DNA from 2 places in the Sphingomonas pollutisoli genome. Region 1 is predicted to be linked to the other one. Evidence: riboswitches for the same ligand, from Rfam matches in the RefSeq annotation. Region 1 holds a riboswitch; the other holds the start of a gene.

What was found. Region 1 has a riboswitch for fluoride ahead of PX554_RS20540 (hypothetical protein). Riboswitches for the same ligand answer to the same signal wherever they lie in the genome.
Region 2: linked by a shared signal. The riboswitch ahead of crcB (fluoride efflux transporter CrcB) and the one ahead of PX554_RS20540 (hypothetical protein) in region 1 are both predicted to bind fluoride.

Annotation. Positions count from the first base shown of each region.
Region 1 is NZ_JARFNJ010000011.1:27,784-34,712, reverse strand. Features, by position in the region: one part of gene PX554_RS20555 (IS3 family transposase) at 1-246, shown strand, start outside; AL1L pseudoknot at 233-349, shown strand; one part of gene PX554_RS20555 (IS3 family transposase) at 246-1,180, shown strand; gene PX554_RS20550 (phosphatase PAP2 family protein) at 1,987-2,685, shown strand; gene PX554_RS20545 (hypothetical protein) at 2,938-3,264, opposite strand; gene PX554_RS20540 (hypothetical protein) at 3,270-4,040, opposite strand; fluoride riboswitch at 4,183-4,246, opposite strand; fluoride riboswitch at 4,333-4,397, shown strand; gene PX554_RS20535 (hypothetical protein) at 4,489-4,698, opposite strand; gene PX554_RS20530 (MutS-related protein) at 4,720-6,018, shown strand; gene PX554_RS20525 (MutS-related protein) at 6,015-6,929, shown strand, end outside.
Region 2 is NZ_JARFNJ010000021.1:20,034-26,962, reverse strand. Features, by position in the region: gene PX554_RS24905 (RNA polymerase sigma factor) at 1-313, shown strand, start outside; gene PX554_RS24900 (copper resistance system multicopper oxidase) at 380-2,326, shown strand; gene PX554_RS24895 (copper resistance protein B) at 2,323-3,462, shown strand; gene PX554_RS24890 (c-type cytochrome) at 3,475-4,071, shown strand; fluoride riboswitch at 4,144-4,215, shown strand; gene crcB (fluoride efflux transporter CrcB) at 4,234-4,611, shown strand; gene PX554_RS24880 (YeiH family protein) at 4,843-5,940, opposite strand; gene PX554_RS24875 (hypothetical protein) at 6,030-6,506, opposite strand; gene PX554_RS24870 (uracil-DNA glycosylase) at 6,575-6,929, shown strand, end outside.

The DNA.
Region 1 (6,929 bases):
TGCGGATGGTGCTGGAACACGAGAAGGACCATCCGTCGCGCTGGGCGGCGGTAGTGTCGATCGCAGCGAAGATTGGCTGTGCAGCGCAGACGCTGCACGAGTGGGTGAAGAAGGCGGAGATCGACAGTGGCGCCCGCGCCGGTGTGCCGAGCGATGTCGCGGCGCAGCTGAAGGCTCTGGAGCGCGAGAACCGCGAGTTGCGCCAGGCGAACGAGATTCTGCGCAAGGCGTCGGCATATTTTGCTCAGGCGGAGCTCGACCGCCCGTTCAAGCGATGATCGCGTTCATCGACGATCAGCGTGCTGTTCATGGGGTCGAGCCGATCTGCAGGGTTCTGCCGATCGCCCCATCAACCTACCATGCCCATGTCGCGCAGCGACGGGATCCACTGCGCCTTTCGGCGCGGGCGCGACGCGATGCTGCGCTCAGGATCGAGGTGCGGCGCGTGTTCGAAGCTAACTTCCGGGTCTATGGTGTCCGCAAGGTTTGGCGGCAGTTGCGGCGCGAGGGGTTCGATGTCGCCCGCTGCACGGTCGCGCGGCTGATGCGTACGATGGGGCTGGCGGGCGTGATCCGCGGCAAGCCGGTGCGTACTACGATCGGCGATCGATCAGCACCTTGTCCGCTCGATCGCGTCAACCGGCAGTTCCGCGCGCCGGCGCCGAACATGCTCTGGGTCTCGGACTTCACCTATGTCGCGACCTGGGCCGGGTTCGTCTACGTCGCCTTCGTCATCGATACGTTCGCCAGGCGGATCGTCGGATGGCGAGCGAGCCGAACCGCCCATGCTGGCTTCGTTCTCGACGCCCTTGAGCAGGCCCTTCACGATCGCCGACCGACGCGCAGCGGCGGTCTCATCCATCACTCCGATCGCGGCAGCCAATACGTCTCGATCAAATACAGTGAGCGGCTTGCCGAAGCCGGGATCGAGCCGTCGGTCGGCAGTGTCGGCGACAGCTATGACAACGCTTTGGCCGAGACGATCAACGGACTCTACAAGGCTGAGGTGATCCACCGGCGTGGCCCGTGGCGCAGCTTCGAAGCCGTCGAATACGCCACGCTCGAGTGGGTCGATTGGTTCAACCATCGCCGCTTGCTTGAGCCCATCGGCAACATCCCGCCCGCCGAAGCCGAAGAACAATATTATGCTGCCGCGGACAACATCGATATGGCAGCGTGACTCACATCCAATGGCCTCCGGCGAACCCGGCGCGGTTCAATTGACGTTCGAGGAGGGTAAGCGAGGGCCGATCGCACAACGGCTTCCGGCTGCTTTCATATTGGCGGCCGCGAGCATCGTAGCTGCCGCGAGCACCGACTGGATCCTCACCGGAGGTCGTCCGACACTTCCTCCAGAGTTTCTCGGCAAGGCGATCGCACTCGCTTTTCTACTGCTGTACGCCAGGGTGTTTTGGCGACGCACGCCCACGCGCGGGGTTCTTTGGGCGCTCCTCCTCATTCTTCCCGTCGGAGCATGGGGAATCTGGCAGTTGGTCGGATGATCGAACACGCCATGTTTCGCGTTTCACCGACGCCGCGCTTGCCGCGGCTGACCGGCTGATCTGGGGTCAGGTTAGGAATTCCCAATGTTCGGCCCGGGCTGAGAGAATGTATGGAGATATCTTGCCGGAAATGGCTCTCGAGCGTTAGGCCAGGTGCATGGGATCCCGAGTTCGATGAATCTTGCACGCATACCATTTCTCTCGCATTCTTGGCTACTCCGGGCGCTACTGTCCGCTGCCTTCGCGACGCTCGCCGTCATCTTCGCCAAGGTTGGGGTCGCGCAAGTCGGCTCGGATCGCGCGACGCTTCATCGCACCAGCGTAATCGCAATCGACTCCCTGGGCGAGCCTCTATCCGTGCGGGGTTGGGCCGGGATCGCCCTTATCGCCCCGTGCCTGGCCCTTGGTTGAAGCGGTGCCGAACCCCATGCCTCCGGTTGTCGAGCACGCGGACGGCTCGTCTTCCCGAATGCCGCGAGACACAATGAGCGTGTCGCGGCTGGCTTTTGTGAAACGCGAAGCAACGCTCATCGTCGCATTCATCATTGTCGCCGCCGCGCTGCTTGTGGTCATCCGGCTAGGCTCCGAAATCCGCGAGGACGGAACCTCGGATTTCGACCGTTGGCTCCTCCTGTCCTTGCGTCAGCCGCGCAATCTCGCCGTGCCGATCGGCCCCGCCTGGCTACAGCCCGTTCTTGTCGACATCACCGCCTTGGGAGGCGCCACTGCGCTCACGCTGCTGACCGTCTCGGTCGTTGGCTATTTGCTGGCAGCGAAAAAGTGGACCACCGCAGCGCTGATCGCAGCCGCGACGATCAGCGGAAGCCTGATCGGGCAGCTGCTGAAAGTCAGCTTTGCGCGTGCGCGACCGACCATCGTCCCCCATTTCGTCGAGATACATTCGTTGAGCTACCCGAGTGGACATGCCACGAACTCGGCCGTGGTGTTCCTGACGCTCGGGGTTCTGCTCGCTCGGGCTCAAACGGCGCGTGCGACCCGGATCTACGTCCTGGTGGCGGCGATGTTGTTCACAGCCCTGATTGGATGCTCGCGGGTCTATAACGGCGTCCATTGGCCCACTGACGTAATCGCGGGGTGGGTGATCGGCGGGAGCTGGGCTTTGCTATGGTGGGCGATCGCTCTTCGCGCGCAGCGAAGCCGCGTTGCCAGTTCATTGGACTAGAAAGAGATCGCTCTTGAGTTTTATGAAAGTACTCGCTCGGACGCGGCCGATCCCAGCCGTGATAGGCGCCTTGCTCCTGCTCGGGTGAACGCGGCGAGCTATTCCCTGGCCGGATGTCACACTCGTCGAGGAGGTCGCAGGTCATGGAGATGGGTCATCCGTGGCAAATGGCCGCGGGCGATGGACGTAGGGAGCGCCAAACGGCGGCGTCCATCGCCCCCAAGGCGGACGACGGGCAAACCCCAAATATCTTTAGATTTCGCCTCGCGCCTTGAACCATTTAAGCGCGGCTTGCGAACTCCCACTCACGATCTTCGCCCAGCGCAAGTCCCGGAGCGGCTTGTCCTGGGCGCCTAGCCACCAATATTCCTTCACGATCAGCAGGGACCAATTGGGCGCTGCGTCATGTTCCACCAGGATCGTCTCCATCGAGAAGGAATGGCTGGCGCCGCTGAAGCTGTGCCGTTCGCGGTTCCAGACCGTACCGGCAATCTTCCAGCTTGTTCGCTTCGCACTGCCATTCGGGTTCGCCGACGCAACGAGCAGATCGAAGACCCGGAAGAATGAACGATCGGCCAAGCTCCTCATATTCGTCGGCTGTCCTCGATTTCATCGGCGTCAGCGCACTTCAGGATCTCGTCTATCTCTATCCGAAGGCGAAGGTCGGCGGTCCGGGCGATCTGCTGGAGCAGCTTGAGCGCATCATAGCGCGCGATCGGCGGTCCATGGACAAGCGCGATCCCGCACGCGGCGGCGGATACGCGTTCATCAGGATCGTTCATGAAAGGCACGACCACAGGCCAGCCGCCAGGTGGAAGGCCTAGCGCGAGGAGCATTGCCAGAATGGCATGGCGATGACGGACGTTGGTCTCAAAGTGCCTGCTCTGGTCGGCTGCGAGCCGTTCCAATCGATCAAGGAGGCATCTGGAGGCGGGCAAGCCTAAACGCCGAAGTCCTTCCTCAGCGGCGTGGCGGCTGCCGTCGTCGCCAAGTGCGGTGACCAGTTCGGGAATGGCCGCCGCGCGTCCGAAGGCGGCGAGCGCATGGACGGTGCCGATGAGATGCGGCCTGGCAGCGACGATTGCGCGAAGGGTTTCGAATGCCGCTTCGAAACGGTTTTGAGCGAGCACTTCCGCGGCGCCGTTCATCACTGCCTCCTCGCCCGCACGCTCGACGGCGTCGGACAGCAATCGGGGATTCTGAAGAAATTCGAGAAGGATGTCGTTAGCGTGGATCGCACCGAGCGCCCGGGCTGCGAGAATGCGAGGCTGATAGATGCCGCTCGGCTCACGTTCGGTTAGGAGTGTCTCAAGCGGCACGCGCGCCGCATCCCCAAGCGCGACCACATCGCTCAACGCTTCCTCGCCATCATGGAGGCGGCGTAGTCGCGAGACTGTCGCTTCCGCGGACGAGCCATCGCCTGGATCATGTCGGGCACGAGGGGTTTCGGGGACTGGGCCCGTCTCGAGGTTCATGACCGTGCTCCCGCCGATCGGCGTCTTGGCAGGAGTCATCAGCCACGGCGGCATTTACAAAGGGGAACCCCATCCCTTGTTCCCATGATATAGAACAGGAAAGTCCGAAGGCCAACTCTGCGTTGGGAATTGGAGGCCGTGGCGCCGGGAACTGCCTTCGCCCTCCAGGGATTGTGAAATGGGCGATGGAGTCCGCCTGAACCAACCGCCCATTGGGCTGATGACTCCTGCCGCAAGTCGTAAACGGTAGGAGCCCGTAATGGACCCGCGCGTCGCGCGCCTTTTTCAAGACGAGACGTCGGAACTGCCGTCGGCGGGATCGACGGATTCACCCTTTGGTTCGATCCTCTTTAGCGACCGGAAGCGACATGAGAACGATGTTCCTGAGCCGGCTCATTTTCGGGATCTCTATCTGGACCAGATCGTGGCGAGCGCCACCAAAGGGCGAGAGGAATACCACCTCGTCCCCTTTTATCGCGAGGCGCTCGGCAGCCTCGACGATATCCAATACCGCCAGGCAGTCGTAGGTGATCTGCAACGTGACACGCTTCGAGAACAGTTGAACGCGTTCGCGGGCGCCATGCGGCGGATGCGCGAAGGACTGGGACGGGCGGAGAAGCATCGCCACCCGCTTCAGAAGCAGGCGCGTGTGCTGGAAGCCGCACGCAGTTATTGCGAGGGCGTTTCGCGGCTCAAGGCCGATCTCGACGCCGGTCCGCCAAGATCAACCGGTTTGCGGCACTGGCAGCGATTTCTCAGCGACTATGTGCAGTCCGCGGGATTTCAGGCGCTGGCGGGCGAGGCAGAAGATGTCTCGGCTGAGCTTGTCGCCATCCGGTACACGATCCTCATTCGCGGACTGGATGTGCGGATCGATCCCTTCGAGGGGCAGCCAGACTATGGAGCCATAATCGTCGACAGCTATGCACGCTTCGCTCAGGGGGACGAGGAGAGGTTCGGGTTTCATATTCCCGAAGAGCAGGAGCTGAACTTCATCGAGGGCCGCATTCTCAGCGAGGTGGCGCGTGCTTTCCCTAGCCCTTTCTCCGCGCTCGGCGAGTTCGCGTCCAGATATGGCGCGGGCTTCGGCGACGAGATTGTCGTTCGCTTCGATCGCGAGATTCAATTCTACCTCACCTATCTCGATCATATCGCGCCGCTGAAGAGCAGCGGCCTCAGCTTCTGTTTGCCCGATGTCGTCGCGGCGAAGGACGTCCATGCTGACGAGGCGTTCGATCTTGCGCTCGCGCAGAAGCTGCTTGGCGGCGAGGATGCGATCGTCACCAACAGCTTTTCCCTGGCGGGACGAGAGCGGATCATCGTCGTGTCCGGCCCCAATCAGGGCGGCAAGACCACCTTTGCGCGCCTATTCGGTCAGCTTCACCATCTTGCCTGCCTGGGACTTCCGGTCCCCGGCCGCGCGGCGCGGCTGCACCTGTTCGATCGAATCCTGACGCATTTCGAGCATCCCGAGGTGGCGAACAGCGCCAACGGCAAGCTCCAGGACGAGCTTGTTCGCATGCAGGCGGTCCTGAGCAGCGCAAGCGGCGAGAGCATCATCATCATGAACGAACTCTTCGCCTCGACGACATTTCGCGATGCCAAGCTGCTCAGCGAGCGGATCACCGAACGTCTCGTCACACTCGACCTGCTATGCATATGGGTGAGCTTCATCGACGGTTTGAGCGAGATGAGTGATACCATGATCAGCATGGTCAGCGGGGTCGATCCGGACGATCCAGCGCGAAGAACCTATCGGCTGGACCGCCGGCCGGCCGATGGCCTTGCTTATGCCCGGGCGATCGCCGGCAAATATGGCCTGACCCGCGTGCAAATTGCGGAACGGCTCAGGAAATGAAGGCCTATCTTCTTTTTCCCGACCGGGAAAGCGACTGGCGCTGGGTGTCGCGCTCGATGGAGTTGCACGAACTGACGCGTAGCGGCCGCCGCGCCCATGGGCTGGAAGATTTTCGCCCCGATGCGGCGCTGCCGTGGAATGCCGACGCGCTGATCCAGGACCTGGGACTCAATTCCCTGTTCTCAATGATGGCAGACGGCGCTGACGACATCTTCGTGGCGGTACGCCGGGAACTGTTAACGGGCGTCGCGAACGACCTCGAGGTTGTCCGCTACCGGCAAGCCATGCTGGCGGATGTGCTTGCCAATCCTCGGACCGTTCGAGCCCTGCACAGCCTGGCGACCGAAGGCATCGATCTCCATAGACATCATTTCCTTGGGACCTTGTCGCGGGATTATCCCGACACGGTGCTGCGATGGGCGATCGACCTATTGCGCGACACGCTCGCCACGATCGCGAAACTACGCAGTCTGGCCGGGGACGCGACCGCCCAATTCCAAGCGCCCGGCTGGCTCCGCTTCTTCTCGATGATCGAGACCGATCTCAATCGAGACTATGTCGCGCAGCTGGCGCAACAGCTCGATGAGCTTCGCCTGCGTGACGGCTTGACGATGAGCGCATCGCTCAAAGGCGGCAATGTCCCCGGCGAGTATCGGCTTCATCAGTCGCCGGTCTGGCACCAGACCTGGTTGCAGCGGCTTCTGCGCCGCTGGTTCCCGTCCTTATTCCGCGAGGAGCTGGGCCCGTTCGGGTTCTCTCTCGCGCCGAGCGATGAATCGGGCAATCGAGCGCTTCGGGAGTTTGCCAACCGTGGCGTGGCGATCGCGGCGGAGGCGCTCGGCAACGCCGCAGGCAGCCTCAAGGACTTCTTCGAGATGCTGAGAGCCGAAACGGCCTTTTACGTCGGTTGC
Region 2 (6,929 bases), on a different contig from region 1:
CCGCGACTGGCGCCGCCGGCAGCGCGTGCGCCGCCTGCTTTCCTTCGCATCCGATCCGCAGGTCGCGATCGATGCGGCGGCAGACGACGCTCCCGATGCGGAACGCCAGATTGCGGGTCGCACCGAAATCGCGGCGCTTTCTCGACATATCGCGCAACTGCCTGCGAGGCTCCGCGAGGTGCTGCTGCTGCGCACGGTGGAAGGACTGAGCCAGGCAGAGACCGCCGAGGCGCTGGGCATCACGATCAAGGCGGTCGAGACCCGGCTGGCACGCGCGCGGGCCGCGCTTGCGGAAAGACTTGGGCGGGTTTGAGGGATCGCGCGCCAGGCTGCGTATCTCTTCGTGAAACCGCTCCCTCTTGCGACCCGGAACATTCTGATGACTCACCTGCTCGACCGCCGACAGATGTTGCGCGGCGCGGCTGCGACCGGTGCGGGGCTCGCCGCCACGTCGTGGATGCCCGCCTGGGCGCAGCCAGTCTCGCGCGGGATCGCCGCGCCTATTCCGAGCGCGTCAGGAAGCGACATCCGGCTCGAGATCGCGCGGCGCACCGCGATGATCGACGGCAAGCCATTCCACGCGATCGGCATCAACGGCACCACGCCGGGGCCGTTGATCCGCCTGCGCGAGGGGCAGGACGTGCGCCTCGACGTTACCAACCATCTCGAGACGTCGAGTTCGATCCACTGGCACGGCCTACTCGTGCCGCCGCAGTTCGACGGCGTGCCCGGCGTGTCGTTCCCCGGCATCGATGCCGGCACGACGTTCCGCTATGCCTTCCCGATCAAGCAGGCGGGCACCTATTGGTATCACAGCCACTCGGGCGGTCAGGAGCAATCGGGGTTGCACGGGCCGATCGTGATCGATCCGGCCGACCCCGATCCGGTCGCCTACGACCGTGAGCACATCATCTTCCTGTCGGACGACAGCCAGCTCTCGCCCGAGACGATCTTTCGCCGGATGAAGGTCAATTCGGGCGGCATGAACTTTCAGCGGCAGACGCTCGCGGGCCTGCTCGCCGGGCGCGACCAGCCCGAAAGCGAGCGCCTGAAATGGGGCGGGATGCGAATGGACCCGACCGACATTTCGGATGGCACCGGCGCGATATACACCTACACGATCAACGGCTACGGCCCCGAGGATAACTGGACCGCGCTGTTCAAGCCGGGCGAGCGCGTGCGCCTGAGGGTCATCAACGGCTCGTCGATGACGATCTTCAATGTGCGCATTCCCGGCCTGCCGCTGGTGATGGTGCAGGCCGATGGGCAGAACATCCGTCCGGTCGAGACTGACGAATTCCAGATCGGCGTCGCCGAAACGTTCGACGCGGTGGTCACTCCGCCCGATGTGCACGCCTATACCCTCGTCGCCGAGGCGGTCGATCGCTCGGGCATGGCGCGCGCGACACTGGCGCCGCGCGCCGGCATGGTCGCTCCCGTGCCAGCGCTGCGCCCGCGCCCGCTGGCGACGATGACCGATATGGGCATGGACATGCAGGGCATGTCAGGCGGGATGGACATGAAAGCGATGCCGCCGCGTGGGCCCGACCCGACCGCCGAACAGAACGCCTCGCGGCTGCTCGCGACCGAACCCGTCAAGCCGCCCGCGCCGTCTAAATCCGCGACTGCGATGGGCGGTATGGCCGGCATGCCGATGGCCGCGCACGGCGACATGCAGGGCACGTCGATGGCGGGGCACCACATGAAGGGCATGAACATGTCCGGCCAGGGCGGCGGTATGGACATGTCGGGCGGCATGCAGATGTCGTCGATGTCGATGCGCGATTTCGACAATGCGCCGGGGGTGAAGAAGGGCGCCGGCGTCTCGACCATCGCGCCGATGCCGAAGGATCGCACCGGCGAGCCCGGGCAGGGCCTCGAAAATGTCGGCCACCGCGTCTTGGCCTATACCAACCTCGTCGCGCTCGAGCGCAACCCCGACGTGCGCGCGCCGTCGCGCTCGCTCGACATCCACCTCACCGGCAACATGGAGCGGTTCATGTGGTCGTTCGACGGGGTCAAGATGTCGGATGCCGCGCACCCGATCCCGTTCCACGACGGCGAGCGCGTCCGCGTGCGTCTCATCAACGACACGATGATGGCGCACCCGATCCACCTGCACGGCCATTTCTTCGAGCTGGTGACGGGGCACGGCGATCATGCCCCGCGCAAGCACACCGTGGTCGTCGCCCCAGGCGGCAAAGTGGCGTTCGACCTGACCGCCGACGCGCCCGGCGACTGGGCGTTCCACTGCCACCTGCTCTATCACATGATGGCGGGGATGATGCGCGTCGTCTCGGTCCGCAAGACGGGAGACGCGGCATGAACCGCGCGCTGATCCTCGCCGCGAGCGCGTTCGCGCTGGCCGCGAGCCCCGCGACTGCGCAGTCGATGCAGGGCATGACCATGCCCGGCATGGACATGTCTAAGCCGATGCCGAAGAAGGCGACGCCGAAGAAAAAGCCGGCCATCGTGAAGAAGAAGCCGTCATCCGGCTCGGCGGCCCGGCGCAAGGCTCCATCGCGGTCTCGCGCGACCGGCCAGTCGACGGACGCGATGGCCGGCATGGACATGGCCCAGCCCACCACCAGCGACCAGATGCAGGCGATGCCGGGCATGGATATGTCGGGCAAGCCTGCGCCGGGTGGATCGACGATGCCCGGGATGGACATGACCCAGCCGATGCCGATGCAGGCCGCGCCGACCGGCACCGATCTTCCCGCCGGCAACGCGCCACCGCCCGCGCCACCGATGGATCGCTATGCCGATCGCAGCTTCGGCGCGGCGGCGATGCAGCCGGCCCGTGCGGCGTTCCGACACGAAAATGGCGGCGAGACTTTCTCGCAGGCGATGTTCAATCTCGCCGAGCTGCAGATCAGGAACGGCCGCGACGGCTATCGCTGGGACGGCGAGGGCTGGTTCGGCGGCGACCTCAACCGCTTCGTAGTGAAATCGGAGGGCGACGGCACGTTCGGCAAGGGTGTCGACGCGGCCGAGGTGCAAGCGCTCTACAGTCGCGCGATCGGGCCGTATTTCGATCTCCAGGCGGGCATCCGCCACGATTTCCAGCCGACACCGACGCAGACCTATGCGACGATCGGCATCGAAGGCCTGACGCCGTACGAGTTCGACACCGAGGCGGCATTGTTCCTGTCGACCAAGGGCGACGTGCTCGGCCGGGCCGAGGGCTGGTATGACGAGCAGATCACGCAGCGTTTAGTGTTGCAACCGCGCGTCGAGATCAATTTCGCGGCGCAAAATGTGCCTAAGAACCGGATCGGCGTCGGCCTTTCCACCGCCGAGCTGGGCCTGCGACTGCGCTACGAGATCAGCCGCCAGTTCGCGCCCTATGTCGGTATTTCCTACGAAGCAAAGGTCGGTCGCACCGCCGATTATGCCCGCGCCGACGGTGAGAGCCCGCACATGACGAGCCTCGTGTTCGGCATCCGCACCTGGTTCTAGAGGAGATCGTTCATGGCCGACTCGCGCAAGCCCCTTCGCCATCATCTGCCAAGCGGCCCGTTCGTCGCGATCGCCACGATCGTCGTCGTGCTGCTGATCGCTGTCTTCATCTATTCTGGCATCTACAACATCGGCGCCGATGCGCCGCACTCGCGCCCGGTCTACACGATGCTCGAAGGGCTGCGCGATCGATCGATCGCGGCGCATGCGCGGGGCATTACCGTGCCCGCCGATCTTGAAAGCCCGGCGCATGTGTCAGCGGGCGCCGGGCTCTACGGTGAGATGTGCCAGGGCTGTCACCTCGCCCCCGGCGCCGAGCGGACCGAGATTTCGCGAGGACTCTACCCGCAAGCGCCCGAACTGGCGAAGGGCACCGACCTGACGCCGGCGCAGCAATTCTGGGTGATCAAGCACGGGGTCAAACTCACCGCCATGCCCGCCTGGGGTAAGACCCATCCCGATGCGCTGATCTGGGACATGGTCGCGTTCCTCCAGAAGATGCCGGGTATGACGCCCGCTGCGTATAAGGCAGCCGTCGCCACTGCGCCCGAGGATCATGACGCGATGATGAAAGTCGCACACGGCCATACCGGGGAGGGTCACGTGTAACGGCTCGTTGCCCGTCGAATCACGCGCCCACCGGATCATGGATGCTTGACGTCTCCCAGGTTTTCGCGACATGCCGACAGCGGCAATGGAATCTGCCTGGCTTCGCCGAACCGCCCGTTTTGGGCTGATGACTCCTATCTCACATTATATTGGAGGTAGGCCATGCGGTCGGTCATCATCGTGTTCCTCGGCGCCGGGATCGGCGGGGCGCTACGACATCTGGCAGGCTTGGCGGCGCTGAGGCTGCTCGGCCCGGATTTTCCGTATGGGACGATGTTCGTGAACGTCGTCGGCGCCGCGACGATGGGATTGCTGGTCGGCCTGTTCGCGTTCCGAGTTTCCGGCGACGCCGATCTGCGGCTTTTCCTGACGACGGGGCTTCTCGGCGGTTTCACGACCTGGTCGACGTTCGCGCTCGATACGGTGACGCTGTGGGATCGAGGCAATCTGGTTCTCACGCTGCTCTACACGGTGGGCAGTTTCGTGCTGTCGATCGCCGCACTCGGAACAATGCTTCTGCTCGCACGTCGGTTGGCGTAGCGGATCGTTACGGTCGCTCCCTGGAAGGCAAGGAATAAAATGTCCGACAAACCTGACGAGCAGGCCCCGGTCGATCCGGAAGTCGCCGAGATGGAAGAACTCGAGGAGCACGAGCGCCAGAAGCGGCGTGAGGAAGAGAACGACCGGAAGCCTTGAGTTCCCGCCCCAAGCTCGGCGTGACTGGAAGCCGCATTCTCCTCACGCGGTCGCTTTCGACGCAGCATCCGGGATCTAGCGCGTCATGCCGAGGACGGTGATCAGCGCCAGGCTGATACCCCCGAGCGCGACCAGCGACAGGATCACCGCAGCGGTGACGCGACCGCCCGCCTTGGCGACGGTGCGCACGTCGACGCCCAGCCCGAGCGCGGCCATCGAAACGACCGTCAACACCGTTGCCGCTTCGCCGATCGGCGCGATCGCGGCGTGGGGCACGAGGTCCGCCGAACGCAGCCCGACCAGCGCCAGGAAGCCGATGATGAACCACGGCACGAGGTGGTGGATCGGCGGACGCCCCGCCTTGGGCCGATCGCCCGCGGTGACGTGCGGTGCCAATTCGTCGTATTCCTCGCGCAATTTGGGCGCGACGAGCGACAAAACGAGACATACCGGCCCCAGCATCAGCACGCGGACCAGCTTGACGAGCGTGCCCATCTGCACCGCCTGCGCGCCGAGCGGCGCGGCGGCGGCAATGACCTGCGGCACGGCATAGACGGTGAGGCCGGCAAGCGCGCCATAGGCGATCCCGCTCAGCCCCATCAGGACGCCGAGCAGCGGCAAGCCCAGCACCACGGCGACGCCGAGCACCGCGGTGAAAGCGATCGACGAGGCGACGTCGTCGCCGTCGGCGCCGATCACCGGCGCGATCGCGGCGATCGCGGAATTGCCGCAGATCGAATTGCCGCACGCGACGAGGATCGCCAGCCGCTTGGACAGGCCGAGAAAGCGGCCGAGTGTGAAGCTGACCAGGATCGCGGTCGCGACGATGCCGACGATGCCGATCAGCAAGGCCGGCCCGGCCGCGAGGATCGTCGCCGCGCTGACCGACGCGCCGAGCAGCACCACCGCGATCTCGAGCAGTAGCTTGGCGCTGAAATCGATCCCCGGAAACCATCTGGCGGCTGGCGTCCAGGCGGTGCGGATCGCGGTGCCGATTAGGATCGCGAGCACCAGCGCCTCGAGCCATGCGCGGCCAAACAATGCCTGTTCCGCTGACTGTAAGGCATAAGCCGTGAGTGTCACGCCGACGCACAGCAGCAGACCCGGCAGCACACCTCCGATCCCTGTCATGGCGGGGCGCGTCTCGTCCTGGGTAAGCGCTAGCGAAGTCATCACAATTCCTTTCGAGTGACACCTTGGCCCCCGGTCGGGCGGCATTCCAACGATCGCTGCCTGTCGTTCCGATCGGCTGGGACGATCGATCAGCGCGAGAGAGCGGCGATCACCCCGCCGACGGTGGCGAGCAGCAGCATCGCCGCAGGCAGAAAGATGATCTGCGCCATCGCCTCGCGGCCGCTGACGACGCCCGTCGCGATGTCGACCGGGCCGGCGAGAAAGTCGGCGAAGCTGCGCTGCCGCTCGCCCGGGGCCGGGCTGTCGGCGAGCAGGATGCCGCCGACGATCAGCCCGAAATACATAATCATCAGCACGGTGATGACGGTGAGCACCAATCCCGCTGCCGCGTCGCGCGCGAAGAACAGCCAGAAGCTCGCCAGCATCGCCGCGTAGCAGCCGACCAGCGCCTTGAGCACGCCCGGATGGATGCCACGCGACGCCACGCCGGGCGCAATGCGCTCGAGGTCGTCATAGGGGCCGGCGTCGGGGACCAGCGTCAAACGGGGACGGACGGGCGCGGCAGAAGCGTGTAGGATGTCGTCATGTCGAAGCTGCGTGGCCATGATAGCCTCCTGGCAAGTGGATGCCGCAAAGGATGGGCGCCTGGGAGCGATCGCTCCAACGGGTTCTCGTGGTCGTTCCGATCGGGATGACCGATCGGTCGCTTGCGCTGCTCGACGATTCCGAGGCCGCGGCTACCCGCGCTGCGAGCCTCGAGGCCGACCACGTTCGCCCGATCGAGGCGTGGCGGGAGAGGCTGCTCGTCGGCGGTCGCCGCGTGCCGCACGTCGATCCGCTCGACGGCGGTGCTAATGCGCGCCTGTTGCTGCTGCTCGAAACGCCCGGACCGGGCCGCGCGCCGGTCCGCTTCGTCTCGCGCGACAATCCGACCGGCACCGCGCGCAACCTGCGCCGTTTTCTCGACGAAGCCCGCATCGCGCGCGCCGACATGCTACTGTGGAACACCGTGCCGTGGATCGTGCACG